Regions from separate parts of the Pedobacter sp. AC464 genome, predicted to be linked through region 1. Evidence: riboswitches for the same ligand, from Rfam matches in the RefSeq annotation. Region 1 holds a riboswitch; each other region holds the start of a gene.

Evidence for each region. Region 1 has a riboswitch for S-adenosylmethionine ahead of metH (methionine synthase). Riboswitches for the same ligand answer to the same signal wherever they lie in the genome.
Region 2: linked by a shared signal. The riboswitch ahead of AC0IWT_RS03295 (O-acetylhomoserine aminocarboxypropyltransferase/cysteine synthase family protein) and the one ahead of metH (methionine synthase) in region 1 are both predicted to bind S-adenosylmethionine.
Region 3: linked by a shared signal. The riboswitch ahead of AC0IWT_RS06885 (SusC/RagA family TonB-linked outer membrane protein) and the one ahead of metH (methionine synthase) in region 1 are both predicted to bind S-adenosylmethionine.

The regions. Positions count from the first base shown of each region.
Region 1 covers NZ_CEEDBV010000002.1:892,358-902,557, reverse strand. The annotation lists gene der (ribosome biogenesis GTPase Der) at 1-1,069, shown strand, start outside; gene AC0IWT_RS14670 (GNAT family N-acetyltransferase) at 1,254-1,763, shown strand; gene AC0IWT_RS14665 (GNAT family N-acetyltransferase) at 1,764-2,270, opposite strand; gene AC0IWT_RS14660 (S41 family peptidase) at 2,361-3,968, opposite strand; gene murQ (N-acetylmuramic acid 6-phosphate etherase) at 4,146-4,952, shown strand; gene AC0IWT_RS14650 (hypothetical protein) at 5,116-5,682, shown strand; gene AC0IWT_RS14645 (Bax inhibitor-1/YccA family protein) at 5,722-6,477, shown strand; SAM riboswitch class I at 6,592-6,695, shown strand; gene metH (methionine synthase) at 6,859-10,200, shown strand, end outside.
Region 2 covers NZ_CEEDBV010000001.1:779,110-789,309, reverse strand. The annotation lists gene AC0IWT_RS03325 (menaquinone biosynthetic enzyme MqnA/MqnD family protein) at 1-148, opposite strand, end outside; gene AC0IWT_RS03320 (histidine phosphatase family protein) at 199-822, opposite strand; gene mqnE (aminofutalosine synthase MqnE) at 906-2,099, opposite strand; gene AC0IWT_RS03310 (hypothetical protein) at 2,350-2,844, opposite strand; gene AC0IWT_RS03305 (trans-sulfuration enzyme family protein) at 2,968-4,083, shown strand; gene AC0IWT_RS03300 (hypothetical protein) at 4,293-5,297, opposite strand; SAM riboswitch class I at 5,504-5,614, shown strand; gene AC0IWT_RS03295 (O-acetylhomoserine aminocarboxypropyltransferase/cysteine synthase family protein) at 5,906-7,237, shown strand; gene AC0IWT_RS03290 (homoserine O-acetyltransferase family protein) at 7,267-8,325, shown strand; gene AC0IWT_RS03285 (homoserine dehydrogenase) at 8,533-9,777, shown strand; gene AC0IWT_RS03280 (hypothetical protein) at 9,851-10,200, opposite strand, start outside.
Region 3 covers NZ_CEEDBV010000001.1:1,591,147-1,601,346, forward strand. The annotation lists gene AC0IWT_RS06875 (AAA family ATPase) at 1-297, shown strand, start outside; gene AC0IWT_RS06880 (SusD/RagB family nutrient-binding outer membrane lipoprotein) at 358-1,791, opposite strand; gene AC0IWT_RS06885 (SusC/RagA family TonB-linked outer membrane protein) at 1,803-4,970, opposite strand; SAM riboswitch class I at 5,291-5,398, opposite strand; gene AC0IWT_RS06890 (peroxiredoxin family protein) at 5,536-6,813, shown strand; gene AC0IWT_RS06895 (alpha-hydroxy acid oxidase) at 6,992-8,137, opposite strand; gene AC0IWT_RS06900 (FGGY-family carbohydrate kinase) at 8,149-9,534, opposite strand; gene AC0IWT_RS06905 (sugar isomerase) at 9,549-10,200, opposite strand, start outside.

The DNA.
Region 1 (10,200 bases):
TGCCATAGAAGAAGCCAGCGTGCTTATTTTTATGGTTGACGTAACTACCGGCATTACCGATTTAGATGATGACATTGCGCAGGTTCTTCGCAGAAGCAATAAACCAGTGTTTGTTACCGCAAATAAAGTTGATAATACAGCGTTACATAGCGAGATAAGCACTTTTTACGGATTTGGCTTAGGTGAGGTTTTCCCGCTTTCGTCAATGACTGGCTCCGGAACTGGCGAATTACTTGACGAAGTAGTTAAACATTTCGAAGATATTCCGGAAGAAGAAAACCAGTTGCCAAAAATAACCATTGCTGGTCGGCCGAATGTTGGTAAATCATCTTTAGTTAATGCCTTAATTGGTAAAGAGCGTAATATTGTAACGGCAAATGCTGGCACAACCCGCGATTCGATTAAAATTCATTACAACCAGTTCGGGCATGAATTTATGTTAATTGATACAGCCGGGCTGCGTAAGAAAACCAAGGTTAAAGAAAACCTCGAATTTTATTCGGTAATGCGTACCATAAAGGCTTTAGAAGAAGCCGATGTTGTTGTTTTGATGATTGATGCGCAGGAAGGTATCGAAAGCCAGGATATAAATATTTTCCACCTTGCCGAAAAAAACAAAAAAGGTATTGTTATTTTGGTAAATAAGTGGGATTTGATTGAGAAGAATACGCAAACCATGAAGGCTTTCGAAGAGCAGATTCAGGAACGTATTCGCCCTTTTACCGATGTACCGATTGTTTTTACTTCGGTTTTGAACAAACAGCGGATTTTTAAAGCTATTGAGGCTGCGCTCGAGGTTTATAAGAACCGTAGCAAGAAAATACCTACGTCAAAATTAAACGATGTGATGTTGCCTTTAATTGAGAAATTTCCACCGCCGGCATTAAAAGGAAAGCACATCAAAATAAAATACATCACCCAAATTAATGCTACTTCGCCAATGTTCGCGTTTTTCTGCAACTTGCCTCAGTACATTAAGGATCCGTATAAGCGTTTCATAGAAAATAAGCTTAGAGAGAATTTTGATTTCTCGGGTGCGCCGATTCAGATTTATTTCAGACAGAAGTAAGCCGGATTAAAATTTATAATATTCAGAAAAGCAGGGTTCGCATTCCATCGGAGAAAGCAGCCCTGCTTTTTGCTAAAATCTTTTTGCGATTTGTCAGTATGAACCCGTTGCAAACTTCATCAAAAAGTATTTCCGCTTCAATCAGGTTTAAATAATTTAAAATCGTAATCCTTATCTTCGCACAATGCAAATCGAGGTTAAAAACAGCCAAATTTCAGATATAGAACTCATTTTCGAGTTTTACGATATCGCAGTTGCTCATCAAAAAAAAGTTTTTAATAAGCATTGGCAAGGTTTCAGCAGCGCATTAATTGAAACAGAAATTTCAGAGAACAGGCAGTATAAGATTCTGGTAGATGGTGCCGCGGCCTGTATCTTTGCGGTCACTTTCAACGATAAATTGATTTGGGGCAACAAAGATCAGGATTCAATTTACATCCATCGTATTGTAACACATCCAAAATTTCGAGGTCTTGCTTTTGTAAAGGAAATTATTAAATGGGCAAAAGCATTTTCCCTTAATAATGGCATTAAGTTTATCAGAATGGATACCTGGGCCGACAATGAAAAGTTATTAGAATATTATACTGGCTGCGGTTTTAACTATGTTGGTGTTGCTGTTATGGAAAAAACAGAAGGCCTGCCAAAACATTATGAAGGCATAAGTTTAAGTCTGTTTGAAATCGAAGTTTAATTATTGAAGGTCTAATTTCCAGGTAAACATACCCTCACCTTCAGCAATTTTTACAAAATTATTTTTTTCCAGTATAGCGTACGATGCCACATTATCAACCGCTGTTGATGCTGTAATTATTTTCACGCCTTCTTGTTGCTTCGCCCATTCAATTATTCTGGCAACTGCTTCGGTCATAAATCCTTTTCCCCTAAACGCTTCATAGGTGCCGTAACCAATTTCTATTTCGCCGTTCGCATCCGGTTCGCCAACAAAACATAAATCGCCAATCAGTTTTTTATCCGCTTTTGAAATCAATGCCCACAAAGTATTGTACAGGTAGTTTTTGTCCTTATTGTGCACATTGGGTAAAATTGTCTGCTCCAAAGCCTCTTTCAACTCAGTAGAAATCTTCTTTTCAGAAGGAAGCAATTGCAATTCTTGCTCGAGCGAATTATCATTAGCAATATATTTTAAAAGTTGGTTGTGTGTAAGCGGGTGAAGTATGAGTCTTTCCGTTTCTATCATGTTTAAGTTCGAATTTGGGAGGATAGATTTTCGAGTTTCCAAATCCCGCAGGTTGAATTAATAAGAGCTAAAATTACTGCAAATCAGCAATTACTGTAGGTTTGCAAGTGCTTGCTTTACCGCATTGTCATTCTGATTGGCGGCACGGTAATAACCAACATCGCCAAGGTAGTATCTGCATAGAAGTGCTTTCAAGTCGTTAAGTATCACTGTTTTGGAATTATACAGCTGAAAGCGGTCTAACGGCACATTTTTCCGTTGCAGAAAGCCGATAAAATCTTTAAAGTCCGTGTCGTTTAAGTTAAATACATTAATATTTTGTTCGATGTAAGCACCGGTATATTTACTTGTGAGTACATTAAATACGTAATCGGAAAGGACTCTTTTACTAACTAACGAACTGTAAAATTTGTTGTAACCCATTGTATCCAGCTTCACAAAAACGTCGGGCTGTATGCCACCACTTGTTTTAGGTTTTCTGGGCTGCGACAAATTTATTCCCCCGTTTTTTTCTACAGAATCTCTGAAAGATGTTAAGTCGCCGGTTAGTTCTCCATCTGTCATTCTTTCATCTAATTCATGTTTGTACGCATCGTAACCTTTTTTATAAGATTTTTGGATGCTTTTTCCGGATGGAGTATAATATCTGGCAATTGTTAAGTTTAAGGCAGAACCATCTTCAAAAGAGAATTGTTCCTGTACAAGCCCTTTACCAAAAGAACGGCGGCCAACAATTATTCCGCGACCTAAATCCTGTATTGCGCCGGCAACAATTTCGCTTGCCGAAGCTGTATTTTCATTTATTAAAATAGCAAGTTTTCCTTGTTGAAAGGCTCCGGTGCCGGTCGAGAAATAATCTGTACGTGGTTCATGCTTACCCTGCGTGTAAACAATAAGTTTGTTTTCTGGCAAAAACTGATCGGCGAGGCCTGTGGCGGCACTAAAGTAACCTCCGCCGTTATCCCGTAAATCGAGGATAAGTTTTTTCATTCCTCTTGCCTTCAAGCTTGCTGCAGCACTAGAAAAATCACTGTCGGTATTTGCGCCAAATTTGCTGATGCGTACATAGCCGGTTTCTGGATTAATCATGTAAGCGGCATCGATACTGCTAATATTTACTTTGCCTCTTGTTACCATTACGCGGTTAGGCAACTGGCTTCCGCTGTGCATTAAAAGTACGTTTACACCGCTGCCTGCTTTACCTCTAAAACGGCCGCTGAGTTGGTCTTTAGGTAATTTGCGGCCACTAACAACTGCTGTATCAATACTTAAAATCTTATCGCCGAGTTTTATACCAGCCTGATAAGCAGGTCCGTCTTTAATAACGCCGGTAACCATCATGGTATCGTTTAGCATATAATATTCAATGCCTACACCTTCAAAGTTACCCTCCAAATCATTTTGCATGTCTTGAGCATTAGCCGGCGGGAGGTAAACGCTGTGCGGATCCAGCTGATGCAGAACACTGTCTATAGGCAAATTTTGTAACGAATCAGTATTGATATCATCTACGTAGTTGCCATTGATAATATGAAGAATTTCGTCGAGCTTGTCAGAATTTTTTGCAGTTAAGGCCGGACTTCTCTCAACGCCAAATCCCTGGTCTTTAATAAATTTTATACCCAAAAACATCCCGACTATCAAAATTAATGAATAGCTCAAAGCAATCAGGATGTTATTGCGGGTATTTTTTTTCATCGACGTTGTGCAAATTTATGAAAATTAGCGGGTTGATTAATTTTTTAACTGCTTTTTATCGTCTTTTGTTTCTAATATTTAACAATTATTAACGCAGCAAAATTCAGGTATCGATATTTTTGGATTTTTAGGGTAGATTTTAAAAAGAAATTACCGAATTTTATCAAAATTAAAATTATGGACAGAGTTACTGAGCACGAATCCAATTATAACAACATAGAGAAAATGTCTGTTTTGGAAGTGCTGCAAGGCATAAATAATGAAGATAAAACTGTTGCTTTTGCAGTTGAAAAATGTTTGCCTCAGATTGAAAAACTTACATCGGCAGTTGCCGAAAGAATGAAAAAAGGTGGGCGTTTGTTTTATATTGGTGCGGGTACCAGCGGCCGTTTAGGTGTTGTGGATGCATCTGAATGTCCGCCAACTTATGGCGTTCCTTTCGATTGGGTTGTGGGTATTATTGCGGGTGGAGATACAGCGATTAGAAAAGCTGTAGAATTTGCAGAAGATGATGCCGAACAAGCCTGGAAAGATTTGCAGGAATTCAACATTAATGAAAAAGACTGCCTGGTTGGCTTAGCGGCTTCAGGCACAACGCCGTACGTAATTGGCGGCTTAAATACGGCCCGCAAAATTGGCGTTTTAACCGGCTGCATTGTTTGTAATACAGGTGGGCCGATAGCGGCAGAATCTGATTTCCCTGTTGAAGTTGTAGTTGGCCCGGAGTTTATTACCGGCTCTACCAGAATGAAATCAGGAACAGCGCAAAAATTGGTTTTAAATATGCTGAGTACCACAGTTATGGTTCAGCTGGGCCGTGTGGTTGGCAATAAAATGGTTGATATGCAGTTAACCAATAATAAGCTTGTAGATCGCGGAACGCAAATGGTAGCCGATGAATTGAACATTGAATATGAAAATGCTGCAGATTTACTGAACCGTTATGGAAGCGTTCGCAAGGCGGTAGAAGCGGGGCAAAAGTAACCTTATTAGGGAAAGATTAGGTGATAAATTTATAATGATTGGGTTATAAAATTGTTCAATAAGTGTACGCACATAAGCCCGAATTTTATTGGCCGGTTGTGAATACGATTCGCTCAATTAAAACTTTTTCATGCAAAAATCACTTATTCAATAAAGATAGAAAATGCACGAAATAGAGCCTTATTACCAGTGGAGAGATGAATACATTTCGGCAGAAGACGATCGTTCACCTTTCTACAATACCGAGTATTCTGAATTATATTTCGATAAACAGATATATAATTTTTTGTTACATCCACAGTGGGATGAATTTGGCTCTAATACACTTTACATGAAAGTGCTTTTTACCGATTACGACAGGAGCTATGCTGTTATCGAATTTATCGGGGAATGGAACGACGCCATTAACAACGATATAATGCTTTTGAAGCGGGACATTCTGGAACTGATGATGGATGAAGGCATCAATAAATTTATCCTGATAGGTGAAAATATTTTAAATTTCCACGCTTCAGATGATAGCTATTACGAAGAATGGTTTCAGGAAGTTGAAGACGGCTGGATTGTTGGGGTAAACTTTCAGGAACATGTAATAAGAGAGTTTAAGGAAAACAGTATCGATTATTACATTAACTTTGGAGGTGCCTTCGATAATATGCCCTGGCGCACTTTGAAACCACTTCAATTCTTTAAAAAAGTTGAAGAATTGCTGACAAAAAGATTGAATTAAAATATTTATTTTTATATAATTTAAATACACAAAACAAAAATGGATCAACAAAATTATCAATATCAGGACAACAGTGTTTTCGTACAAGAAGGCTCTGTTTCCAAAAAATTCTTTGCAAATGTCTTTTTATGGATGTTTGTAGCATTGAGTTTATCAACTGTGGCTGCTTATCTTTTCGGCACTAACGAACAGTTAATGCAGTACCTAATGACTATCAATCCAGAAACCGGAAAAGTTGGAATGTCCATCTTCGGCTACGTTGCCATGTTTGCACCGCTTGGGTTGGTTTTGCTAATGGGCTTTGGTTTAAGCAGACTATCTTTACCGGCTTTAGTAGGTGTTTTTGTACTTTATTCAGTGCTAACAGGTATAAGCTTAAGCTTTATTTTGCTTGCATATACTTCAGGGTCGGTTGTGAGCTGTTTCGCAGGTGCAGCAGGTATTTTTGGTATTATGGCGATAATGGGCTACACTACAAACATCGATTTGAGTAAGTTCGGCCCGATTTTGATGGTGGGCGTAATCGGTTTGGTAATAGCAAGCGTGGTAAACATGTTTATTCAAAGCGAGCAGTTTAGTTTGATAATGGCTTTCATTGGTATAGCAATCTTTACTGCTTTAACTGCTTATGATGTTCAAAAAATTAAGCGTATTGGCGAAGGAATTGAGGCTAGTGGCGAACAAGTATTAGCTGTAGAGTCGAAAAAAATGGCAATCGTAGCCGCGTTGTCTTTATACCTTGATTTCTTGAACATATTCCTTTTCTTACTTCGCATTTTTGGAAGTAGAAAATAAGTCTAACACAAAACAATATTCTTTAGGCCATGCAACTTTGCGTGGCCTTTGTAATTTTATTTGGTTGCTAAACGATAATTTTTGGAATTGATGTTGCTTTGTTGCATTTTTGTACGCTTATTAAGAAAGACGGAGGGATTAGACCCAACGATGTCTTAGCAACCTGTGCCAACAAGGTGCTAAATTCTAATCTCAGCAGTAGCGAGAGAAGATAAGTTTTGGAAGGTAATTAATTGCCAACTTTTTAAATAAGCTTTTTTTGGTACTTAGTATATAATCTAGGGTATTTTTCGATAAATTCCAGATTGCATATTGGGTCGAAACGTAGTTACATCTCGTGTCGAATGTATTGATACTCGATACTAACTACTAAATACTAGTATGAGCATTAGAGAAGAATTAGAAAAGCGTATTTTGGTGATTGATGGTGCGATGGGCACTATGATTCAGCGCTATACTTTAACCGAAGAAGATTTTCGGGGCGAACGGTTTAAAAACCATCCCTGTGATGTAAAGGGCAACAATGATTTGCTTAACATTACCCGCCCCGATATTATTAAAGCCATACATTTAGAGTACCTTGATGCTGGCGCAGATATTATCGAAACAAACACCTTCAGTACGCAACGCATTTCCATGGCCGATTACCAGATGGAAGATCTATCCTACGAAATGAGTTTCGAGGGTGCTCGTGTTGCTAAACAGGCGGTCGAAGAATTTATGGCAGCAAATCCGGACAGGAAATGCTTTGTTGCTGGTGCAATTGGCCCAACGAACCGCACCCTTTCTATGTCGCCAAATGTAAACGACCCTGGTTTTAGAGCTGTTTATTTCGACGAATTGGAAGCTGCCTATTACGAGCAGGTTCGTGGTTTGGTAGATGGCGGTTCTGATGTGCTGCTAATTGAAACCATTTTCGATACCCTAAACGCTAAGGTGGCTATAGTTGCCATTAAAAAATACGAAGAGGTAATTGGTCGAAAACTCGAAATTATGATTTCGGGAACCATTACCGATGCGTCAGGGAGAACACTTTCCGGACAAACAGCTGAAGCTTTTTTAAACTCTGTAATGCATGCAAAACCCTTAAGTATTGGTTTTAACTGCGCACTTGGGGCCAAAGAAATGCGCCCCCATATTGAAGAACTGGCTGCTAAGGCAGGATGTTATGTATCAGCTTATCCAAATGCCGGCTTGCCAAACGAGTTTGGTGCTTACGATGAACAACCCCACGAAACTGCCCATCTTGTTGATGATTTTATAGCCTCTGGATTTGTGAACATTGTTGGCGGTTGCTGCGGCACCACGCCAGACCATATTGGCTGTATTGCTGCAAACGCCCGTAAGGCATCGCCAAGAAAAATACCCAAAATTGAGCCTTTCATGCGTTTAAGCGGTTTAGAGCCCGTTACCATAACACCTGAAAGTATTTTTGTAAACATCGGCGAAAGAACAAACATAACAGGTTCGCCAAAATTCTCGAAACTGATTTTAGGTGGCGATTATGAGGCCGCCCTTGCTGTTGCCTTGCAGCAGGTTGAAGGTGGCGCCCAGGTTATCGACGTAAACATGGATGAGGGAATGCTCGACTCGGAAGCTGCGATGACTAAATTCCTGAACCTAATTGCTTCCGAACCTGATATTGCAAAGCTGCCTATTATGGTCGATTCGTCTAAATGGTCGGTAATTGAGAATGGGTTAAAGTGCCTGCAGGGCAAAGGAATTGTAAATTCCATTTCATTAAAGGAGGGCGAAGATAAATTTCGCGAAAGTGCCCGCAAAATTATGCAATATGGTGCTGCCGTTGTTGTAATGGCTTTCGATGAGCAGGGCCAGGCAGATAATTACGAGCGCAGAAAAGAAATTTGCAAAAGAAGTTATGATATTTTGGTACACGAAATTGGCTTCCCTGCAGAGGATATTATTTTTGACCCAAACATATTAACTGTAGCAACAGGTTTAGAGGAGCATAATAACTACGCTGTCGATTTCATAAATGCAACCCGGTGGATAAAAGAAAACCTCCCTCACGCTAAAGTAAGTGGTGGCGTTTCAAATATTTCGTTTTCTTTTAGAGGTAACAATGTCGTCCGCGAAGCGATGCACTCCGCATTTCTTTACCATGCCATCCAGGCGGGTTTAGATATGGGCATTGTAAATGCAGGTATGCTCGAAGTTTACCAGGAGATTCCGCCAGAACTTTTAGAACGTGTAGAAGATGTGCTTTTAAATCGCAGGGAAGATGCAACCGAGCGATTGGTTGAGTACGCCGAAACCGTAAAATCCAAAGGAAAAGAGATTGTTAAAGATGAAGAGTGGCGAAAGGCTCCGGTAGAGGAAAGATTATCCCATGCCTTGGTTAAAGGTATTGTTGAATATCTGGATGATGATGTCGAAGAGGCACGTCAGAAATATCCCCGGCCAATTCAGGTTATTGAAGGTCCGCTGATGGATGGAATGAACATTGTCGGCGACTTGTTCGGAGCTGGAAAAATGTTCCTGCCTCAGGTTGTAAAGTCGGCCCGGGTGATGAAAAAAGCGGTGGCTTACCTGCTGCCCTTCATTGAGCAGGAGAAGCTAGATAATCCTGATCAAGACCAGAATTCATCAGCAGGAAGAGTTTTGATGGCAACTGTTAAAGGTGATGTTCATGATATTGGGAAAAATATTGTGGGCGTTGTGCTCGCCTGTAACAACTTTGAAATTGTAGATATGGGCGTGATGGTTCCGGCACAGGAAATCATCAAAAAAGCCAAAGAAATAAATGCAGATATTATTGGCCTTAGTGGCTTAATTACGCCTTCTTTAGATGAAATGGTTCATTTCGCGAAAGAAATGGAGCGGGAGGGATTTACGATTCCATTGATAATTGGTGGCGCAACAACATCGCGTATACATGCGGCCGTTAAGGTTGCTCCTAATTATTCTGGTCCGGCGATACACGTTTTAGATGCATCTCGTAGCGTAACGGTTTGCAGCACTTTGATGAATCCTGAAACAAAAGATGATTATGTTGCTGGCATTAAAGCTGAGTATGAAAAAGCACGCGAAGCACATTTGAATAAGCGTTCTGATAAACGCTTTAAAACCTTGGAAGAAGCAAGGACTAATAAATTTAAGATAGACTTTAAGCCAGACTTACCCGTGCCTGAATTTATTGGCACGAGAGTTTTTGATAACTATTCATTGGAAGAACTGGTTCCGTATATCGATTGGACACCATTTTTCCACACCTGGGAACTTCGGGGCAGCTACCCAAAGATTTTTGAGGATAAGAATGTTGGCGACGAAGCTAGAAAGCTTTTTGATGATGCGCAGCTTTTGCTGAAACGGATTTTAGATGAAAAATTGCTAACCGCAAGAGGCGTAATCGGTTTTTGGCCGGCAAATGCGGTAGGAGATGATATCGAGCTGCGGGTGTCCGATTACGATGCGCAAGGCCAGCAAATTTCTGGTGCCGAAGGGCAATCGGTTAAAATACATACCCTCCGTCAGCAGGCCGAAAAAGTCGACGGACAGCCTTATCACGCCTTGTCAGATTTCATTGCGCCAAAAGAATCCGGCATTCAGGATTATTTTGGTTGCTTTGCGGTAACTACTGGTATCGGTATAGATGAACTTGTGAAAGCTTTTGAGGATAACCATGACGATTACAATAGCATCATGGCAAAAGCCCTTGCTGACAGGTTAGCCGAAGCCTTTGCCGAGCGCATGCACGAACGT
Region 2 (10,200 bases), on a different contig from region 1:
CTACTTCACCACTAATCACTTTAGCAGCACAATCTGATGGAATATCTAAACTTAAATCTATTTTGTTGCGGATATCCGAATGTTCGAGTCCGTATATAAATGCTTTGGTGTTGGTGTAAGCAACAGCCGATATTTTAATTTTATCCAATGTATTAAACTGTTATTTTCAATTAAGGCCATCAATTTATGGCACAAATGTTATCTCGTAACTAAGCCATCGAGGTGAACAGCACTATTAAATTCGACAACCGAAAATTTACCATCCTCAAAGCCCATTTTATATAAAACGGTATTTTGATGTGGAAACTCAGTCATTTCATTTAACGGCTTCCCAAGCAGAAGACAAAGAAAAACCCGCATTGCTCTGCCATGCATGCAAAGTAAAACTGTTTCTTCCTGCGGTCTGCCTGCCAAAACTTCCATGGGTTGTTTTAGGCGCTCATAAACATCCTGAACGCTTTCGCCTGCTTCAAAATGAGCTGTGTAGTCGCCATCCTGCCACGCCTGTAACATATCACGAAAAGCATCTCTTGAATCTTCAGTATTTGGTTTACCTTCCCAAACACCCCAGGCCAATTCATCCAAACCCGAAAGCTTTTCCCACGGAATCCCTGAATCAATGAATTTCTGAACGGTTTGCCAAGTTCTCTTTAAATCGGAAGTGTAAATTTTATCGAAGGAAACGTCTTTATATTTTTGATAAAAAGCTTCAGCCTGAGCTCTACCCGTATCATTTAAGTCAGAATTTATGCCTCTACCCTGTACTATTCCCTGTCTGTTCAGTTCTGTTTCGCCGTGGCGGATAATATAGATAAGCTTCATTTAATGTTTGTTTTTGGAATTTAAGAAGGATTAAATTTTGGCTAGGTACGAAAGTAACTGTCACAAAACCCACCATTCAAAATTTAATTTACAACGGGCAATTTATAATACGCAGGCTTCTTTTCTTCTTCAAAAACAACATGCTCAAAATCCGTAACTACATTATAAAGTGTATCACGTTCTATCGCTTTACGGCCAACATGCTTAATTAGGTTAACCAATTCGCGGGTGCTCATCGCTGGTGTTTGCTCTTCGGCGCCAGCCATAGAATAAATTTTCGTCGTATCATCTAATGTGCCGTCAATGTCGTCGACACCATAGTTTAGCGATAATTGCGCAGTTTCTCTACTTATCATCGCCCAGTAAGCTTTGATGTGGTCGAAATTATCCATATAAATACGGGCGATGGCATAATTTCTTAAGTCTTCAATTACAGACGATTCTGGTACATTGCTCATCTGATTATGTTGGTTCCGGAATTTCAACGGTATAAAGGTTTGAAAACCACCGGTTTTATCCTGAAGCGTCCTTAGTTTTTCCATATGATCTACGCGATGCCAGAACTGCTCAATATGACCATAAAGCATAGTGGCATTACTTCTCATACCCAAATTATGCCACTCTTCGTGTATCGCAAGCCATTGTTCACCTGTACACTTATCTTTAGCAATCTGTTCACGAATTTCGGGATGAAAAATCTCTGCACCACCGCCTGGCATAGATTGCAAACCTGCATCTTTCATCAATTTCATACCAGTAGCATAATCAATTTTAGCTTTTTTGAAAATATAATGGTATTCGACAGGCGTTAAGGCTTTTACATGTAAACCAGGGCGATGTTCTCTAATCGCAGTAAATAAAGCTGAGTAAAAAGCAACATCGTACTGCGGTAAAACGCCGCCAACAATGTGCACTTCTGTTACAGGCTCATCATCATATTTTTTAACAATATCGAGCATTTGCTCCATTGTTAACGCCCAACCCTCTTCCTTCTGTTTAATTAAACGCGAATACGAGCAGAATTTACAATCGTAAACACAAAGGTTTGTAGGTTCGAGGTGGAAATTACGATTGAAATAAGTTTTATCGCCATGCTTTTCCTCTCTGATGAAATTAGCTAAAACGCCCAGATAACCAAGCTCAGCGTGTTCGTAGAGGTAAACACCCTCGTCAAAACTAATTCTGTTTCTATTTAGGACTTTGTGCGCAATATTTAATAGTTCAGTTGATAATGATGTATCAGCTAATATTTTTTCAACCTGCTCAGTTGTATTCATTCCTGATTTATTTTCGACAAAAATACGACATTGAGGCGATTCGAAAATCATTTTCTTGTAACAAACAGCCATGATGCCGGAGATTCGGTAACCTTAAACGCTAAATTCATCTGGTGCATAGTCCAGTTGACTTCAAATTTGCCGGATATCCGGACTTGTAAGGGCTACGATTAAATTGAGCGGAATCTTTAGGCATAAAAAAAGCACCTCTGTACAGAAGTGCTTTAATATTAATTGTGTTTGTTAATTTCTAATTTACCGCCGGAGAAAAACTTAACACAATGTTAGCCGTTTTACCGCCGAATTCAATTGGTGATTTCAGCACCATGTTGCCTTTAGATAGCTGAGAAAGCACCAAACGATAGCCTTCAGTTACATTCTTAGCTTTATCACCTTCAAAAATTTTCTTGAATTGAAAAGTCTCTTCAGCTGGTGTGGCGGACCAGTAAATGGTTTGCATTACAGCGCCACAAGCACTTGATGCAGGCAAAGTGTAAGAGCCATTTCCGCTATTTGTTAATTTCCAGGTACTGCCCTGAAAGCATTTGTAAGATTTTTCGCCAAATAAACCTTGAACAGCCTGATCTGGCAATCCTTCTAAAGTGATATTGTTCAAAACCCAGGTGCCTGTAACGGTACCCCTGCCACCACTAATGCCGCTTGCAGCATTTTTTGTAGACGAACAACTTTGTAACATTACCAAAGTAGAACACGCTATTGCGATAGCTATAAATAATCTTTTCATTTTTGTTTAATTTAATTTTCGGGAAACTGGTTACATAAATCTTGCCAAAACAATTACGAACCTTAAATTAGCGGCAAATTATTAAATTGCATTCCCTTTAACCCGACTAAAATTTTACCGATAATGAAACCCGAAACCCTTGCTATCCACGCGTCTAATATTGTAAAAAGTACCACTGGTGATGTTACCTCGCCAATAAATTTATCTACAACTTTTTTCCGCGATGAAAATGGAGGTTATCCCGGCGGACATATGTATAGTAGGGTGAGTAACCCAAATCGGTCTGCTTTAGAAAACACCGTTGCTAAACTTGAGTATGGAGCAGCTGCTGCCGCCTTCGCTTCTGGTAATAATTGTGGAATGAGTTTATTTCAGGCGCTAAAACCGGGAAGCCATATCATAGCACCCGATGATATGTACTGGGGCATTAAAAAGCAACTGCTTACCATTTTTAACGAAACGCTAGAATTTGATTTTGTCGACCAAACCAATCTTGCGTTAATCGAAGCAAGCATAAAACCCAACACAGCCTTAATTTGGATTGAAACGCCCTCTAACCCTTTATTAAAAGTTACGGATATTGAGGCAATTTCCAGCATTGCAAAATCCAGAAACATCACTTTGGCGTGCGACAGTACTTTTGCTTCGCCAGTTTTACAGAATCCAATTTTGCTCGGTGCAGACATTGTAATGCATAGCAGCACAAAATATTTGGGCGGCCATAGCGATATTTTAGGTGGGATTTTAGTCTCTGCCAAACAGGATGCACTTTGGGAAAAAATTATAAACGTTCAGCAAACGGGCGGTGCCGTGCCTTCGCCTTTCGATTGTTTTTTACTTTGCAGAAGCATAAAAACCCTCGCCTATCGTATGAAAGGCCATTGCGAAAATGGAAAACAAGTTGCGCAGTATTTAGCTAAGCATCCAAAAGTTGAAGCGGTGTTTTACCCCGGACTGGAAACCCACCCGCAACATGAAATCGCAAAAAAACAAATGAAAGATTTTGGTGGAATGATGTCTTTTTTGGTTAAAGGCGATGTAGAGGCTACCAGTAAAGTAGTAAATGGTGTGCAACTATTTGCGCAGGCCACAAGTTTGGGTGGTGTAGAAAGTTTAATCGAGCACCGTTTTTCAGTTGAGGGTCCTGATAGCAAAACACCAAAAAATCTTTTACGGATTTCAGTTGGGTTGGAACATCCAGATGATATAATCGCTGATTTGGAGCAGGCACTCGGATAGAATTTGCGTATGCGGATGAGCGCTAGTTAAGCTTGGGCATCCATAAATGCGTAATCGTGAATTGCAAGAGCGCACTTAGCGCACATACAGACAAGAATTTTTGTGTTTAAACCCGATTGTAGCGACAGCCCCCCGATTTTTTTTCGGGGCTATAGCAAAAAGCGGGACTGCAATTGCCTAAGAATTACAATCCCGCTCATTTCCAAAACCTATTTTGGATTACAAACCGTTACTAACTTTGCTGAGTAATTCGCATTTAATGGCTCGTTTGTTTGTGCCAATCGCTGTGAACCTGTATTTGCCGGGCACGCGATATCGCCTGCTGCATCATAAACCACTTTGTTTCCATTCGCTAACAATTCTTTGGGCACATAAACCTGTACCTTTGTAACAGAATACCCTGCAGGAAAATAGCGGACATAATAGCCATCAGGATGCTTTGTCCATATGCCGCTCGGTACATCGGCCCTTGGCGGCGCCATGCCGGCAATTATTGCATATCGTTCCATATCGGCATAGGTGTAATTACCGGAAGAAACCAGTTGGCGGATGTTATTTTCGGCCTCGAAAACGGCCTTGATGCCTGATGGAAGCTGGTCTTTGGCTTTCTCCATCACATCAAACGGTAAAACACCCAAGGCTCCACCTTCTAATTGTGTTAACTGCTTTGGTGTTAAAAGTTTTAGTGCTGTAAGTTTCACGGTTCCGGCGTAATCGGCAAATTTTGTTCGGGCTATAATTGTCCACAACAAAATCTGGATATCATGTTGCTCAACATCCGGATGCTTTTCAGCACTCTTCAAAATTGACACAACAATTTCTTCTTTCGGACCCAGCACTGGTGCAAACATGTATCCATCGCCTTTTGAAGGCGCATAAGTCCCTGCTTTTAAACAGTAACTTTTATTTGTCATTTCATAAAAGCCTTCGCAAAGTACAAAACCACCTTCAGGATTTTTTGGTAATAAATACAATGGTTGAAATTTAGCGTTCGTGTTAAAGTCTGGCATTTTTTCACCGTCGCGATTTACATCCTCGAATGAGGTTGTAATGGCTGCTGGTTGCTTTAAAAATTTATCGACACCAAGTGCTTTTGCGCCCTGGGCAGTGCCAACTTTTAATAATTTGTCTTTTAAACCGCCGAACTGTGCCTGAGCTGTTAACCCTGAAAACGTAACAAGCAGAGCTAATGAGATAGATTTGATTTTTTCCATAATGATTAGATAGGTGATACAAACATAAAATTTTTAAGGTTAACTTTATGTTAGTTCATTATAGGTTTGCTGGTTAAAATTAATTGAGCTGATTTACAAGTGGTTCATAAAAATTCAAAATTTAATTTTGTTGTTTAAAATATAATTCAGACATTTGAAATATTATTTGGTGTAAAGCAAATAAAAGTCAATTCTTAAATCGGATTGATTTATAAAGAAGTGGCGAGAGACTGGCTCAATGACCCACTGGCAACCCTCAGAGAGAGAAGGTGCCAATTCCTGACCGGCTAACATGGTGTTATACGGAGATATAAATTATAAAGATGAAAACATTTAATCTTCAATCGCAAGGCGAACAAAATCAAAACCTTGAACGGGTAGAATATTCTTCTATTTTATTGATTTGCAATGATATGCAAGCGATTACTTGTATGCGCTGTTGCATGCAGTAAGTTAAAAATCTTCCCTTTTTGTTTATTTTTTTTAAACTGGAAGGTCCCGGGAAATCGGGATACGCCCAAGCTAGCATATAGGTTTCTGTAATTAAAAGTTTAACGGATGCCTGTTAAATTAAATATTTTATCATTTAACATTCAATTAATAAGAAAATGTCAACTACATATAAATTTGAAACTTTACAACTACACGCTGGCCAGGAAATAGACCCAACTACAGGTTCAAGAGCCGTTCCAATCTACCAAACAACATCATACGGCTTTAAAAATGCAGAGCACGGCGCTAATCTATTTGCATTAAAGGAGTTTGGGAACATTTACACACGCTTAATGAACCCAACAACCGATGTATTTGAAAAAAGAATTGCGGCATTAGAAGGGGGAATTGCGGCTTTGGTGGTAGCATCTGGGCAGGCAGCCCAATTTATTGCGTTACACAATATACTAGAGGCTGGCGACAGTATCGTATCATCATCGCATATTTATGGTGGAACTTACAACCAGTTTAAAGTTGCCTTTAAACGTTTAGGCATACAGGTTGATTTTGCCAACCCGGATGTTCCGGATGAATTTGAACAAAGCATTACAGGAAAAACTAAAGCAATTTACCTGGAAACGATTGGCAATCCGGCATTTAGTGTTCCCGATTTTGAAAAGATTGCTGCAATTGCCAAGAAATATGATATCCCTTTAATTGTAGACAATACTTTTGGCGCTGGGGGATATTTATTTAAACCCCTTGAGCATGGCGCAAACATTGTGGTAGAATCTGCCACAAAATGGATTGGCGGACATGGAACAAGTATTGGAGGCGTTATTGTTGATGGTGGTAACTACAATTGGGGCAATGGCAAGTTTCCTCAATTTACAGAACCTGCTGAAGGTTACCATGGTTTGGTTTTTAATGATGTTTTTGGAATTGGCGGCCCGTTTGGAAACATTCAGTTTATAATCAGGGCTCGGGTTGAAGGCTTGCGGGATTTAGGGCCGGCGCTTTCACCGTTCAATTCATTTCTTTTATTACAAGGTTTAGAAACTTTATCACTTCGCGTACAGCGCCATGTAGATAATGCTTTGGAATTGGCCATCTGGTTGGAAAATCATCCTTTGGTTAAAGAGGTTCATTATCCGGGCCTGGCGAGCAGCAAATACAATAGCCTGGCTAAAAAGTATTTAAGCAATGGTTTCGGCGGAGTCTTGTCATTCGAATTAAATGGAACCAAAGAAAGTGCTACACAGGTTATTGATAATTTAAAACTGGTTTCACACCTGGCTAACGTGGGTGATGCGAAAACGCTGATCATTCAGCCATCGGCCACTACGCACCAACAGCTAAGTGATACCGAACAATTAGCCGCGGGCGTAAAGCCAAACGCTTTAAGGGTTTCTGTTGGTATAGAGCATATCGATGATATTAAGGCAGATTTCGAACAAGCGTTTGCATCCATTGGCGCTCAAAGAACCGTCGGAAGTTTGCAATCCTAAAATCAATTATTACGAGAATACATATTATAATGAGCACATCAGCTACTTACAGTTATCCCAAACAATTCAAGCTAGAAAACGGAAAAAAAATCCGGAATCTAAAAATTGCCTATCAAACTTTTGGAAAATTAAATGCCGCTAAAGATAATGTGATTTGGGTGTGCCATGCATTAACTGCAAATGCCGATGTTTTTGAATGGTGGGAAGGTTTGTTCGGCCAAAATGCTTTGTTTAACCCGAATGAGCACTTCATCGTTTGTGCAAACGTTCTAGGTTCTCACTATGGCACTACAAATCCATTGAGCACAAATCCGGTTACTGGTTCACCTTACTATTTATCATTCCCACAATTTACCATCCGCGATTTCGTTTCTGCGCATCAGGTGCTGGCTAGTTACCTGGGTATTGAGAACATCAGATTGCTCATTGGCGGTTCATTGGGCGGTCAGCAGGCAGTAGAATGGGGCATTATCGAACCTACCAGGATTGAAAATCTAATTCTGGTGGCAACCAATGCAGTGCATTCACCGTGGGGAATCGCCTTTAATGAAAGTCAGCGTTTGGCCATTACAACCGATAGAACTTTCTATGCCAATAAAAAAGATGGCGGTAGCAAAGGCCTAAAAACTGCAAGAAGTATAGCTCTTTTAAGCTACCGGACCTACCACGCATATAGCAGCACGCAAGTTGAAAGTGATAACGACAAAACGGACAATTTCAGGTCTTCGTCTTACCAAAATTATCAGGGTGAAAAACTGATAAATCGCTTTAATGCTTATAGTTACTATTATTTAACTAAAGCAATGGATAGCCATAATGTTGGCCGAAACAGAAAATCTATTGCGGAGGCACTAAAACTGATTAAAGCAAATACGCTGGTTATCGGCATTGAGAATGATTTTCTCTTCCCGATTTCAGAGCAGAAATACCTGGCAGATAATATTACAGATGCAGAATTTGCCACCATTCACTCGGAATACGGACATGATGGTTTTATAATTGAAACAAATGCTTTAACAAACATTATCGGAACGTTTATCAAAGAAAGCAGACATAAAAAAATTATTAAGCTACAACATACTGCCTGATGAGGTTGAGGTTTGGTTTCTGCATGGTTTATTTAATGACCTGAGGGGCGATAACTGATTATAGCCATAGAAAAGCACATTAAAAATTTGAATTTAAATTACCAACGGGTGTTTTCATAGCACTACAAAATAAAAAACATTTGAATGGCGAGTCTTCAGGCACTCAATTTTAATACCTGAGCCTCGCTACCTGATACAATAAAAATCATGAGTAAAAATTTAAAAATTGGATTATTTGGTTTCGGAGTTGTAGGCCAGGGTTTATTGGACATTATTCAAAGCCAAAACCTGAACCTCGAAATCGTTAAAATAGCAATTAAAGACCCGAGAAAGAAACGGACCCTCAATAAGGAATTGTTTACAACCGATAAAAACGAGATACTAAATAACCCTGAAATCAATACCATTGTGGAGTTGATAAATGATGCAGACGCTGCTTACGATATTGTGACTAGTGCATTAAAAAATGGTAAACACGTGGTTTCGGCCAATAAAAAAATGATTGCCACGCGTTTGAAAGAACTGGTAGAACTGCAACAGCAACACGGAACGTCGTTACTCTATGAAGGGGCTGTTTGCGGAAGTATTCCTATAATCAGAAACCTGGAAGAATATTATGACAATGAGCTTTTCCATGCATTGAGCGGTATTTTCAATGGTTCTTCAAATTACATCTTATCAAAAATTTTCAACGAAAACCAAAGTTATGATGCTGCTTTAAAAGAGGCCCAAGACCTGGGTTTTGCCGAAACTGACCCTATTTTAGATGTTGGAGGTTACGATCCGAAATACAAACTGGCCATTGCAACGGCCCATGCGTATGGTTTGTTTGTTAATCCAGATGCCATCTTAAATATCGGTATTCAAAATTTATCTCAACACGATATTAAATATGCTCGCGAGAAAAACTTCAAAATTAAGCTTGTACCAACAGCAAGAAAGGTAAATACGAAGGATGTAGTAACTTATGTTTTACCAAAATTAGTGGCGAAAGACGATTTCCTATACAATGTTGAAAACGAATATAACGCAGTAACCGTTCAGGCTGCTTTCGCCGATAAGCAATTCTTTTTTGGCAAAGGTGCCGGTGGCCATCCAACTGGCGCAGCTGTGCTTTCTGATATTGCTGCCCTGCGTTACGATTATCGTTATGAGTATAAAAAATACCATTCCGAAAATGGTGTAAAGCATACGGAAGACATTCTATTGGAAATTTACCTGCGTTACAGCGATGAAGATTTAATAAGCCTTTTGGCTTTTGACAATATTAGCGAGCGTTATGCCGCAAGTGAATACAAGTATGTAATTGGTACTGTAAAATTGCATAATCTTATTACCAACCGAGATTTGCTTTTAGAAAAAGATGTTTTTTTAGCCTACACAGGCAGGCAAATATACAGGCAGGAACAAGTTGCCGAGAACGTTTACGCAGCAGAATTAGCTGCACTTTAAAAATTTTTAAGGTTAATTTTTTTATTTGTTTTGTTGTTAAGCACAAAGGTCGGAGCGATTCCGACCTTTTGCGTTAGTTGCCTTCTTTAATGTATTTCTCAATAATTACCCTGTCGATTCCCTCCTTTTCAACCTGCTCTAAACCAGTTTGCGTTAAAGTATCATTTGCGAAAGTCAGCTTAAAATTAAAAGATTTGCCTTCCCAGTTTTTATTCTTATAATATTGAAGTTGTTCGGTATAATCATTACCCGTTAGCTTATAAGTGCCACCTCCTGCATCAAAGCCCGAGCTGTCCTTCGGATTTTTGTTATGTTTAAGAAAAGCAAAGTGCGTTTCGTTAATAATCTTAATCATGCTAAAATCCATGGGATAACTGGTCGTTCGTCCTGACTTTTTATCGTTAATTGTTCCTGAAATTAATT
Region 3 (10,200 bases), on a different contig from region 1:
TATGAGCCTGTTCAAACCGGACGAAAACCAAAAATCGTTATCGAACCCAAAGAAATCGCAAATTTGCAGTTGTTTAACAACCTGCTAAAGATAAGAAAAACCATTAGCGAGCAGAGAAATGTTCCCGAACACAACGTTCTTTCTGAACAGGCCATTTTATTAATCGCAGCGAAATTACCTAAAACAACCGATCAGCTTGCTGCAATAAAAGGCGTTGGTATTGGAAATGCAGTTGAAATTGGCAGCGAAATTCTAAAATCAGTTAATGGTTACCTTGGAACGAGCGAACTTTTTTAAAACAAAAAACCTTTGAACAAAATGCTCAAAGGTTTGTAATTATTAGGAAATCAATATGTTTTAGAAAGCATCAAACCACAGCTTTGTTGTTAATAAATCTGCACCCTGACTGGCAACAGCATTTTTATAACTCGTACCGTTTAAAGATTGTTCGGTACCTGGATAAATAAACCTTACTGGGATTTGTCCGTTTAACACTGTATTTGCAGAGGCGTTTAACTGCGGGTAATCTAACCGCCGGCGCTCAGCCCATGCTTCTAAACCCTGACCAAAAAGCGCTATCCACTTCTGTTCGCCAATAGATTTTTTATAGTTAGCAACATCATATTGCACCGACGGTTGCGAAGTATAAGCTGCCGCGGCTACATCAGAAATATTATATTGTTTTAACGATGCTTTGATGGCTTGCTGATACAAATCTGCCGGGTTTTCCGTTGTAAATCCTCTTGCCGCTGCCTCTGCCCTATCAAAAAGTAATTCCGAATAGCTAAAAATTACAGCAGGCGCTTGTGGGGTTAAGAAGTATGCTCCAGGTTTTGATGTCTTCGCGAAACCTAAGATACTTGCTTCGGAGTTTGTTAAGCCATTCGGCACGCCGACATATTGTTCGGGCGTGGCCGTTTGAGTTTTACTCGCATAAACGGGAAGCCTTGGATCGCTAAGTGCAAATAATTTATCTACAATTGTTTTACTTATGCGATAATCATCTCTGGTTTCAAACAATGCACTAACTGGATTTTGTTGTGGCGAAGTTAAATAATTCAATTGTGCGTTGTCTGTATTATCACTGATAAACAAATCCCCGTCTGCCTTAATTTCATCTAAAACCGATTTTGCTTTTGCGGGCTCCTTGTCGGCAATCCTCAACGCAATGCGAAGTCGTAATGAGTTAGCAAATTTTTTCCACCTGGTGATATTTCCATTGTAGATAACATCGCCGCCAACAGCTTTTCCTGCAGGATCTAAAACATTTTTTGCGTTTTTTAAATCGTCCAGCAAACCGAAGTACACATCTTTTTGCTTATCATATGCGGGCGTTATAAACTGGCTTATTTTTCCGGCTTGCGAGTATGGTACATCCCCGTAAGCATCTGTTAATAACAAAAACACCCACGAACGCAAAACAAGCGCAACACCTTTATAATTAGGGTTTGCCTGTGCATCGCCCAACTCGATTATTTTGTTAAAAGCAGTAATGCTTTGCGAATAACCGGTAGACCAAAGCGAAGTAAAACTGCTGTTTGAAAATATAAAGCGATCTTCTTCCGTATATTGAATTTTAGACCAATGCTGAACAAACAGCAGGCTCGAATTCATGGTATTTGCCGTGCTCCAGTAAGCATCTGCGGTATTTTTTATTGCGCCAGTTAAGAGATAATCGGGCTGGGCATTTTCAGTTGCATTTGGGTTGATATTCACTTCATCCAACTCCTTACTACAAGATGAAATGGCAAAAGCGAAAATCGCCAATATATAAATTCTATAGTTTTTCATTTTCTTAAGAGTTAAAATTTAATGTTTAGGTTTAGTCCGTAACTGCGTGTGGTTGGGTTAGAAAGGCTTTCCAAGCCTTGGCCATTACCTGTGTTAAACGCTACTTCAGGGTCTATATCCTCAACATTTTTATGGATAATCCAAAGGTTTCGGCCGACAAGTGATACCGAAACGCCTTGCAGATTTAAAGGCTTTAACCATTTTGTTGGCAGGTTGTAACTCAGTTTTACCTCACGAAGTTTTACATAAGACGCATCGAAAATATTGGCTTCATCTATCGTTCTGAACGATTTATAATATTGTTGTGCAGGCAGTATTTTTTCATTTTTCTTACCATCAGCGCTCACGCCATCAAAAATAATACCGTCGTCGTAAACGGTTACGCCCGCCGGCGCAGTTCCCGTAAGCCGAACGGTTCCATTTGCTTTAACATTGCCAGGGTAATAATAGGAAATGCCACCATATTCTGCGGCCCTTCCAGGCAAGGTAGAGGCCAAAACGCCCGTATATGTTCCGGTAGCATATGTTCCGTTGTAAATTGATCCTCCAAAACTGGCATCAACCAAAACACCTAAGCTGAAAGCCTTGTAGCTAAAAGTATTGTAAATCCCACCAATCCAGTCGGGCGTATATTTTCCCAAAACCCTTTTGGTTGGATCGGCTTGTGGTGCTCCGGTTGCGTTTACAACGATATTTCCATTCGCATCTCTTAAAAAAGCATTTCCGTAAAGTGTTCCATAGGGTTGGCCAACAGCCGCGATAACCTGTGCCGAGTTAGAGGCAATTACATAATTCTGCAACAATCCGGCTGCATCCAACTCAACAACTTTACTCCGGTTTGCGGCATAATTTACATCGATATCCCATGTAAATTGCTTTTTAACGGGTGTTAGCCCCAACTGAACCTCAATCCCTTTGTTGTTAATTTTACCTGCATTTAAAAGTTTAGAACGAAACCCGGTTGCAGGACTAACATCAACACTTAAAATCTGGTCATAGCTATTTGTGTTGTATAAACTCAAATCTAAGCGTACTCTTTTCTTGAAAAACACCGCTTCGGCGCCTAGTTCGGTTGAGGTTGTTGTTTCGGGTTTGAGGTCTGGATTTAAATCCGTCGCAGAAGTTGTAAGTTGAGGACTTGAACCAAACGGTGCGCCAAAAACGTAGGTATTTACCGAGCGGTAAGGGTCGGCATCTTTACCAACCTTAGACCAGCCACCGCGAATTTTCGCATAATCTAAAAATGCGCCCTTAATATCGAAAGCCTCCGTAAGCACCAAACTTCCGTTAAAAGAAGGATAAAAGTAAGAACGGTTTTGAGCGGCCAATGTAGACGACCAATCGTTACGGGCGGTTATGTTGGCGAAAAGGTAGTTTCTAAATCCAACCTGTGCTGAGGCGTAAACGCTGTATGACTTTAGTTTGCTATAATTATTCGACGAAATTAACGGATCGCGGGAGTTGCTGAGCGAATACAAACCTGCAACAGCCAATCTTGGTGCGCTCTGGTCGTTTTGCTCTATGTATCGCGAGCGAATGTTACTTCCCAGCAAGCCTTCCAGAGAAAAATCAGAATTTAACTGCTTGTTTAAATTTAATGTGGCGTCGGTATTGTTCTCGTTTACGGTAAAACCATTTTCTGTATAGGAACCAAATGGCGTTCCGTTTGTACCATAAGCAACTCTAATTTTGCGTCTGTCGTTATAATAATCGGTACCTGAACGAAAATTAAATTCCAGTCCGTCGATAATTTTATAGTTTAAACCAAGACTCCCAATTAATCGGTTTCTGGCTTGCGAAACCGTATTTTCATATGCAACCCAATACGGATTGCTGTAGTAACTATTGTTCCAGTTAAAAGTATTACCATTTTCATCAAGGTAATTTTTTAGTTGATTGATGTCTACCTGGCGGCCAAACCAGGTAAACTGCAACATAGTACTCGTAGATCTGGAGCCGCCGGTTCCCGGAAGGTTATCGGCAGAAAGTTTGCTGTAATTGGCATTTGCCGTAATACTTAATTTTGGTGTTAACTTTAAGGTTGTATTTAAGGAGAAGTTGTTTTTCCCCTGACCGGAATTTGGAATTACACCAACCTGTTTAAGGTTATTATACGAAAGGCGATAATCGAATTTTTCGGAAGCATCAGCTATCGCGATGCCATTATTTAGTGCATAGCCGGTTTCAAAAAAATCTCTAACGTTATCAGGATGCGCCTCGAATGGCACTGCAACGCCTTTAGAAAAAAACTGGGGAATTAACTGTCCGTTAAGTTTTGGCCCCCAACTTTCGTCAACGCCGTCATTTACGCCTCCGCCCTTTCCATCAACATAACTAAACTTACCTTCAGAGCCCTGGCCAAATGCATTTTGATAATTTGGCAATGTTGCAATTGTTTCAATTACAGCGTTTGAGTTAAGTGTAATTCCGATTCCCTTTTTCGATTTTCCGGTTTTCGTCTTTATCAAGATAACACCTGCAGCGGCCCTTGAGCCATAAAGTGCTGCAGCATTAGGTCCTTTTAACACACTTATCGACTCGATGTTGTCGGCGTTTATATCCGAAATCGCATTTGCATAATCTCTGGCACCGCCTGAATTTAGCTGGGAATTATCAACCGGAACACCATCAACAACGAACAGTGGCTGGTTATTCCCCGAAATTGAGGTTTCACCACGAATGACTACTCTTGAGGAACCCATATCGCCCTGACTGTTTGTTACCCGCACACCAGCAACTTTTCCTGCGAGGGCGTTAACTAAATTTGATTCTTTTGCTTCTGCTAAATCCTGGCCTTTCAATTCCTGAACGGCATAACCTAATGATTTTTTTTGCCTGGAAATACCAAGCGCAGTTACCACAACTTCATCAAGTGCATTCTCACTGGCTTGAAGTGTTATGGAGAGTTGACCAGCATTCTTATTTACCTGTACCTCTTGGGTTTGGAAGCCAATGTAGGAGAAAACTAAAGTATTTTTATCGGCTGCGCTGATGGAGAAATTTCCCTTCACATCAGTAGCAACCACCGCCTTGGTTTCTTTAACCAAAACAGATACACCAGGAATACTTTCACCATCGGCCGACCTAACCGTTCCGGTTACATTTAAATTTTGAGCCAGAAGCTTTTGTGATAAAAAGAGCAGCAGTATTGTAATAGGGAGTTTAAATTTTTTAAACATAAAAGTTAATTAATGATTGATTAAAAAGAGTAAAAATTGGGCAAAGCAATTCCACGATGGTTAAAAACCTCCTTTTTTTTATGTTTAAAACATAAGATTTGGATGCCTCTTAGAAGCCTGAAAACACTTAAATATTTACAGGCATACACATTCGGAAAAACCGGCAGTGCATAAAATAACGTGAATGGTTAAGATTTTTTTCGTTTGTTTTTTCCATGTGATTGATTTTTTGTGAAAACAACTTATCAAAAAAGCTTCTCGAAAGAAAGCACTTCGTAAATCAGATCGCTCCACATAAATCGTAGAAAAAGCATTATACTGACTTAACTACCCGGCTAAATTGCCGGATGGAATTAGCACCATTTCTATTTTACCAGACGGTTGCTAAGGCTTCAAAGGGCCATTCCCTCCACCTTTCTTGATAAGTAATTTTAAAATAACTTCGGCAAAGATATAACTAATTATATTTACTCTATAGTTTTTATAGATTTTTTTATAAATATTTTTTCTTTGAAAAATACATGGGTATATTTGTCGACCGATTTAGTAGATTAAGTTGTCCCAAATGAAAAAAAAGATATTATATATTGCTTTAGCAATTGCCACAGTAAATTTCTCAGCCGTGTATGCTCAAACAAGTTTGGCATCTAGCGAAACAAAAACCAATAGAAAAAATAGTAAACAACCAGCAGCCTTTGCCGCAGAAGGTAACTGGCGGGGCGTGTTTAAAATAAAAGAAGGTCTTGAAATACCTTTCAATTTTGAAATTACGGAGCAAGCCGGTGTAAAAAAAATGTATTTCCGCAATGCCGAAGAGCGTTTTGAAGGCGGAACTGTAGTACAAAACGGAGATTCCATTTTTGTTAAGTTGGATCAGTTTGATAACGAGCTTGCTTTAGGTATAGAAAACAACAAGCTGAGTGGAATTTTGAGAAAACAAAACGGTTCTGCCCGGGCTACACAGGTTTTTGCAGAAAAGAAAAACTACCGCTTCGATACAAATGGAAAGGCCGCAGCAGCAGATTTTTCGGGCAGTTACGACGTTGTTTTTAAATCTCCGGATGGAAAAGAAGAAAAAACCGTTGGTCTGTTTAAGCAAACCGGAAATAAGCTAACCGGAACATTTTTAAGAATAACCGGCGATTCTCGCTATCTGGAAGGTGTTGTAGAAGGAAATGATTTTCAGTTATCAAGTTTTATTGGCTCCTCGCCTTCTTATTACAAAGGAACATTTAATCAAAACGGAACGCTAAACGGTGAGATTTTAGGTTTGAGAGGTTCACAGCCTTTTACAGGAATCAAAAATAAGGATGCAGCGCTTCCGGATGCTTACAAACTTACCTACCTAAAAGATGGTTATAAAACGCTCGATTTTTCTTTGCCAGATGTGAATGGAAAGAAAATTTCCTTAAAAGACGAGAAATACAAAAACAAGGTTGTTGTACTAACCATTACAGGCAGCTGGTGCCCGAATTGTATCGACGAAGCTGGTTTTATTGCACCATGGTATAAAGAAAATAAGAAGCGTGGCGTTGAGGTAATTGCTTTACACTATGAAAGACAGACTGATACCGACTATGTAAAAAAGGCACTTACCAATTTCAGAAACAGGTTTGGCATCGAGTATGATCAGGTTATTGCTGGCAAGGCCGATAAGCAGGCCGTGGCAGAATCATTACCAGCGCTGAATTCTTTCTTATCTTTCCCTACAACAATTATTATTGACAAAGCCGGAAATGTTGCGCAAATACATACCGGTTATAACGGACCAGCAACGGGAAAATATTACGATGAGTTTGTTAAAGAGTTTAACGAGGAAATAAATAGCCTGTTGGCAAAATAAAAATAGTGTTTACAAAGCAAAGGCATTTCAAATTGAAATGCCTTTGCTTTGTATTTATAACTTAAACTATCCTCGTGAAATTGATGTTAACCTTTGCTTTGCAAGCCCTGCCTCGCCATTTTAATGATTTCTCGGCTTGCTCTAAAAATGACGGTTCAAGTTTAATCCAATTAAATTTTTAGGCAAGATGGTGATGTAAATCCTCGATTTTTTCACAGCCAACCTGGTCCATTACCTGCTTCAGTTGCGTTTTTAAAATGCCAATGGTGTGGCTGCCACCATCGTGTCCTAAAGCGCCAACGCCGTACATAAAGGTACGGCCAAGAAACGTAAAATCGGCACCTGCTGCAATCGTTCGGGCAACATCCGGACCAGAACGAATTCCGCTATCCATCATTACTGTTAATTTATCTCTAAATTTAGGTGCTATCTGTGTAAGTGGTTTAATCGCCGATTGACCAGCATCGAGTTGTCTGCCTCCATGATTGGAAACAATAATTCCATCTAGTCCTAACTGTACAGCCATCTGCGCATCTTCCTCTGTGGCCACGCCTTTTAAAACTAATTTACCTTTCCATTTATCTCGAATCGTAGAAATTCTTTCTGCATTTAACCTGCCCGAAAAAGTTTTGTTCATATAAAGCCCCAGCTGTTTCATATTCAAACCTTTTGGCATATATGGCTTCATTGTTTCGAAAGCGGGTTGTCCGTGAAAGAGCGTTCGTAAAGCCCACTCAGGTCGGCCACAGATTTGCAGCATATTTCTAAGCGACATTTTCGGCGGCATAGCCAATCCGTTTCGGATGTCGCGGGGCCGAAAACCAAAACTTGGAACATCGCAAAGAATAACAAGTACCTTACAACCCGAAGCTTCTGCCCTATCAATAATATCGTCTTTAATTACATTTTCTGCAGGATGATACAACTGATACCAGGCATTTCCTTGTGTAATTTCCATAATGCGCTCGATAGAGGACGTGCTAACCGTGCTTAAGATGAATGGAATGTTGTGTTCAAAAGCAGCTTTTGCTAAAATTTCTGGTGCATTAGGCCAAATTAGTCCTTGCAAACCAACCGGCGCAATACCGAATGGCGCATCGTAAGTATGCCCGAAAAGGTTAGTTTTTAAAGAGGTTTCTTTAAAGTTTCTGATGTAAAACGGCAGTAATTCCAAAGCCCTGATTTCATCAGTATTGCGAAATAAGTTAACATCCTCGTTGCAACCGCCATCGAGGTATTCGAAAGCAAATCTTGGAATTTTAGATTTAGCTTTGTTTCTCAAATCATCAATCGATGGATAATTAGCATTATATTTCCAGCTCATTTGTGTTTATTTTAGAATTGCATACTGCGTTGTATCGCAGAATAATATTTTAATTGAATAATATCGCTTGGGGGCGGGTTTTTATTCCAGGAATCGTGAATAGATAAGGCCGTTCCGATTGCTGTTGCCTGAGAAACTGAAGAAGCATAAACCTCGATGTCAGGAATTGACGTGGCGAGAAGGTGCATATAAATTGCATTTTTACCAAAACCACCATCCACAAAAATTCTTTTAACGCCTTGATTAAGAACAAGTTTTAAGGAGTATATCTGCTGCTTCACCAAATCGAAAATTAACTGATGATAAGCTTCCTCGGCAGTTTGAAATGTATTGAGATCTCTTTCTACAAAAGCCGATTGCTCTGAAAATTCTGTCTGCGGAGTCTGATTTTCAGGGATTTTGTTTGCCAGCCGCAATATCATCCCCGGATTAAACTGCAAATGTTTAAACAAATAAGCAGCTCGGTCAAAGTGTTCGGCGATGCGTTTTAATTGTATTTCGTGTTCATAACCGGCAAAAATTCTCGATGCTTTTACCGCTTTTCCTTTAAAATGCATGTAACAAAGGCAATCCTGTTTCAGTTCTTTTTCAGTTAAAACTTGCTGATTGAAGGGGTTTAAACTTATGCACCAGGTTCCGGTAGAAAGCAAAATAAACGGGACGGAAAAATTTGCCAGATATGGTATCAAAGCTGCCGAACTATCGTGCAAACCAACTCCAACCTGAAAATCGCGGTCCGCATATTTCGCATCCATGACCGCATCGGCAGGCGTATAAATTCCAAATTTTGCTGTCAATCCTTCATCCTCAACCCATTTGTGATACTCGTTTTTACCAAAATCCCAAAGCTGGGTATGGCAACCAATGCTGGTGATATCTGCTACTGCTTTTCCGGTGATGAGAAAGCTTAAATATTGCGGCAAGTGCAAAGCAAACTTAACCTTCGCAAAAATTTCGGGTTTTTCTTTCTTAAGGCGATACAATTGCATTCCCGAATTTAAACTGCCTAAAATCGGAGAAGCAGTTTCTAACGAAATCTTCGCTTCGCCTCCATATTTGGAATAAAACTCGGTTTTTAAGTCTTCAGGATAAGCTTTTAGATAGTTATAAAGTGGTGTTAAAGGCATGCCATCTTCATCAAGATAAACGAAACTGGCGCCGTAGGTTGAAAAACTTATGGCTTTTACCTCATATTCCTTCAACTGCATAACCTGATTTAAAGAATCGAAAACAGATGAACGGAGACTTTCAAGATTTTCGCAAGCTTCGCCATCTTCATCTTTAGTTTCTACAAAACGAGCCGAACGCTCATACACGATGTTATAATTTTCATCGATCAGAAACAGTTTTTTGTTTGTTTTTCCTACATCAAATATCGCAGCTACGGCTTTTGGCATTTTTTCCTCCCTAATTATAAACCAGTTGCAACTGTATCCAAGCCACGGGCTTTAACCAAATTGTGGCGAACATCAAGCTCGCGATATAAATTAATCGGCGATAAGGCGGCATTCGCTCTTAACCTTGCCTCGGCAATCAATGGGCGCAAATCGCTACGAAATGTATTCTGTAAAATTTCCTGAGCTTTGGCAACATCATTATTCTCCTGCGCAGCATTTAGTGCTTTTCTATCAACCAACAATGCCTGGGCATAAGCAATCATAATTGCTTCTACAGATTGCAACAAATCTTCCAATGGATCTTTAACATTGTGTGAAGCGTCTATCATCCAGCCCAAATCTTTCGCATGGTTCATTCCTTTCGCGTCCATGCCTTCAACCAATTCATTAAAAATCAGGAAAAGTTGGTAAGGTTTAATGCTTCCTGCCGTTAGGTCATCATCTCCATATTTAGAATCATTGAAGTGGAAACCACCAAGCTTGCCTTCCATTAAAAGCAACGCCACAATTTGTTCAATATTTGCATTTGGTAAGTGGTGACCTAAATCTACCAAAGTGAAGGCCTTTTTTCCAAGTTTAGATGCGTAGAGGAGCGATTGCCCCCAATCCCCTACCGTGGTTGAATAAAAATTAGGTTCGAAAGCCTTATATTCTACAAACATTTTC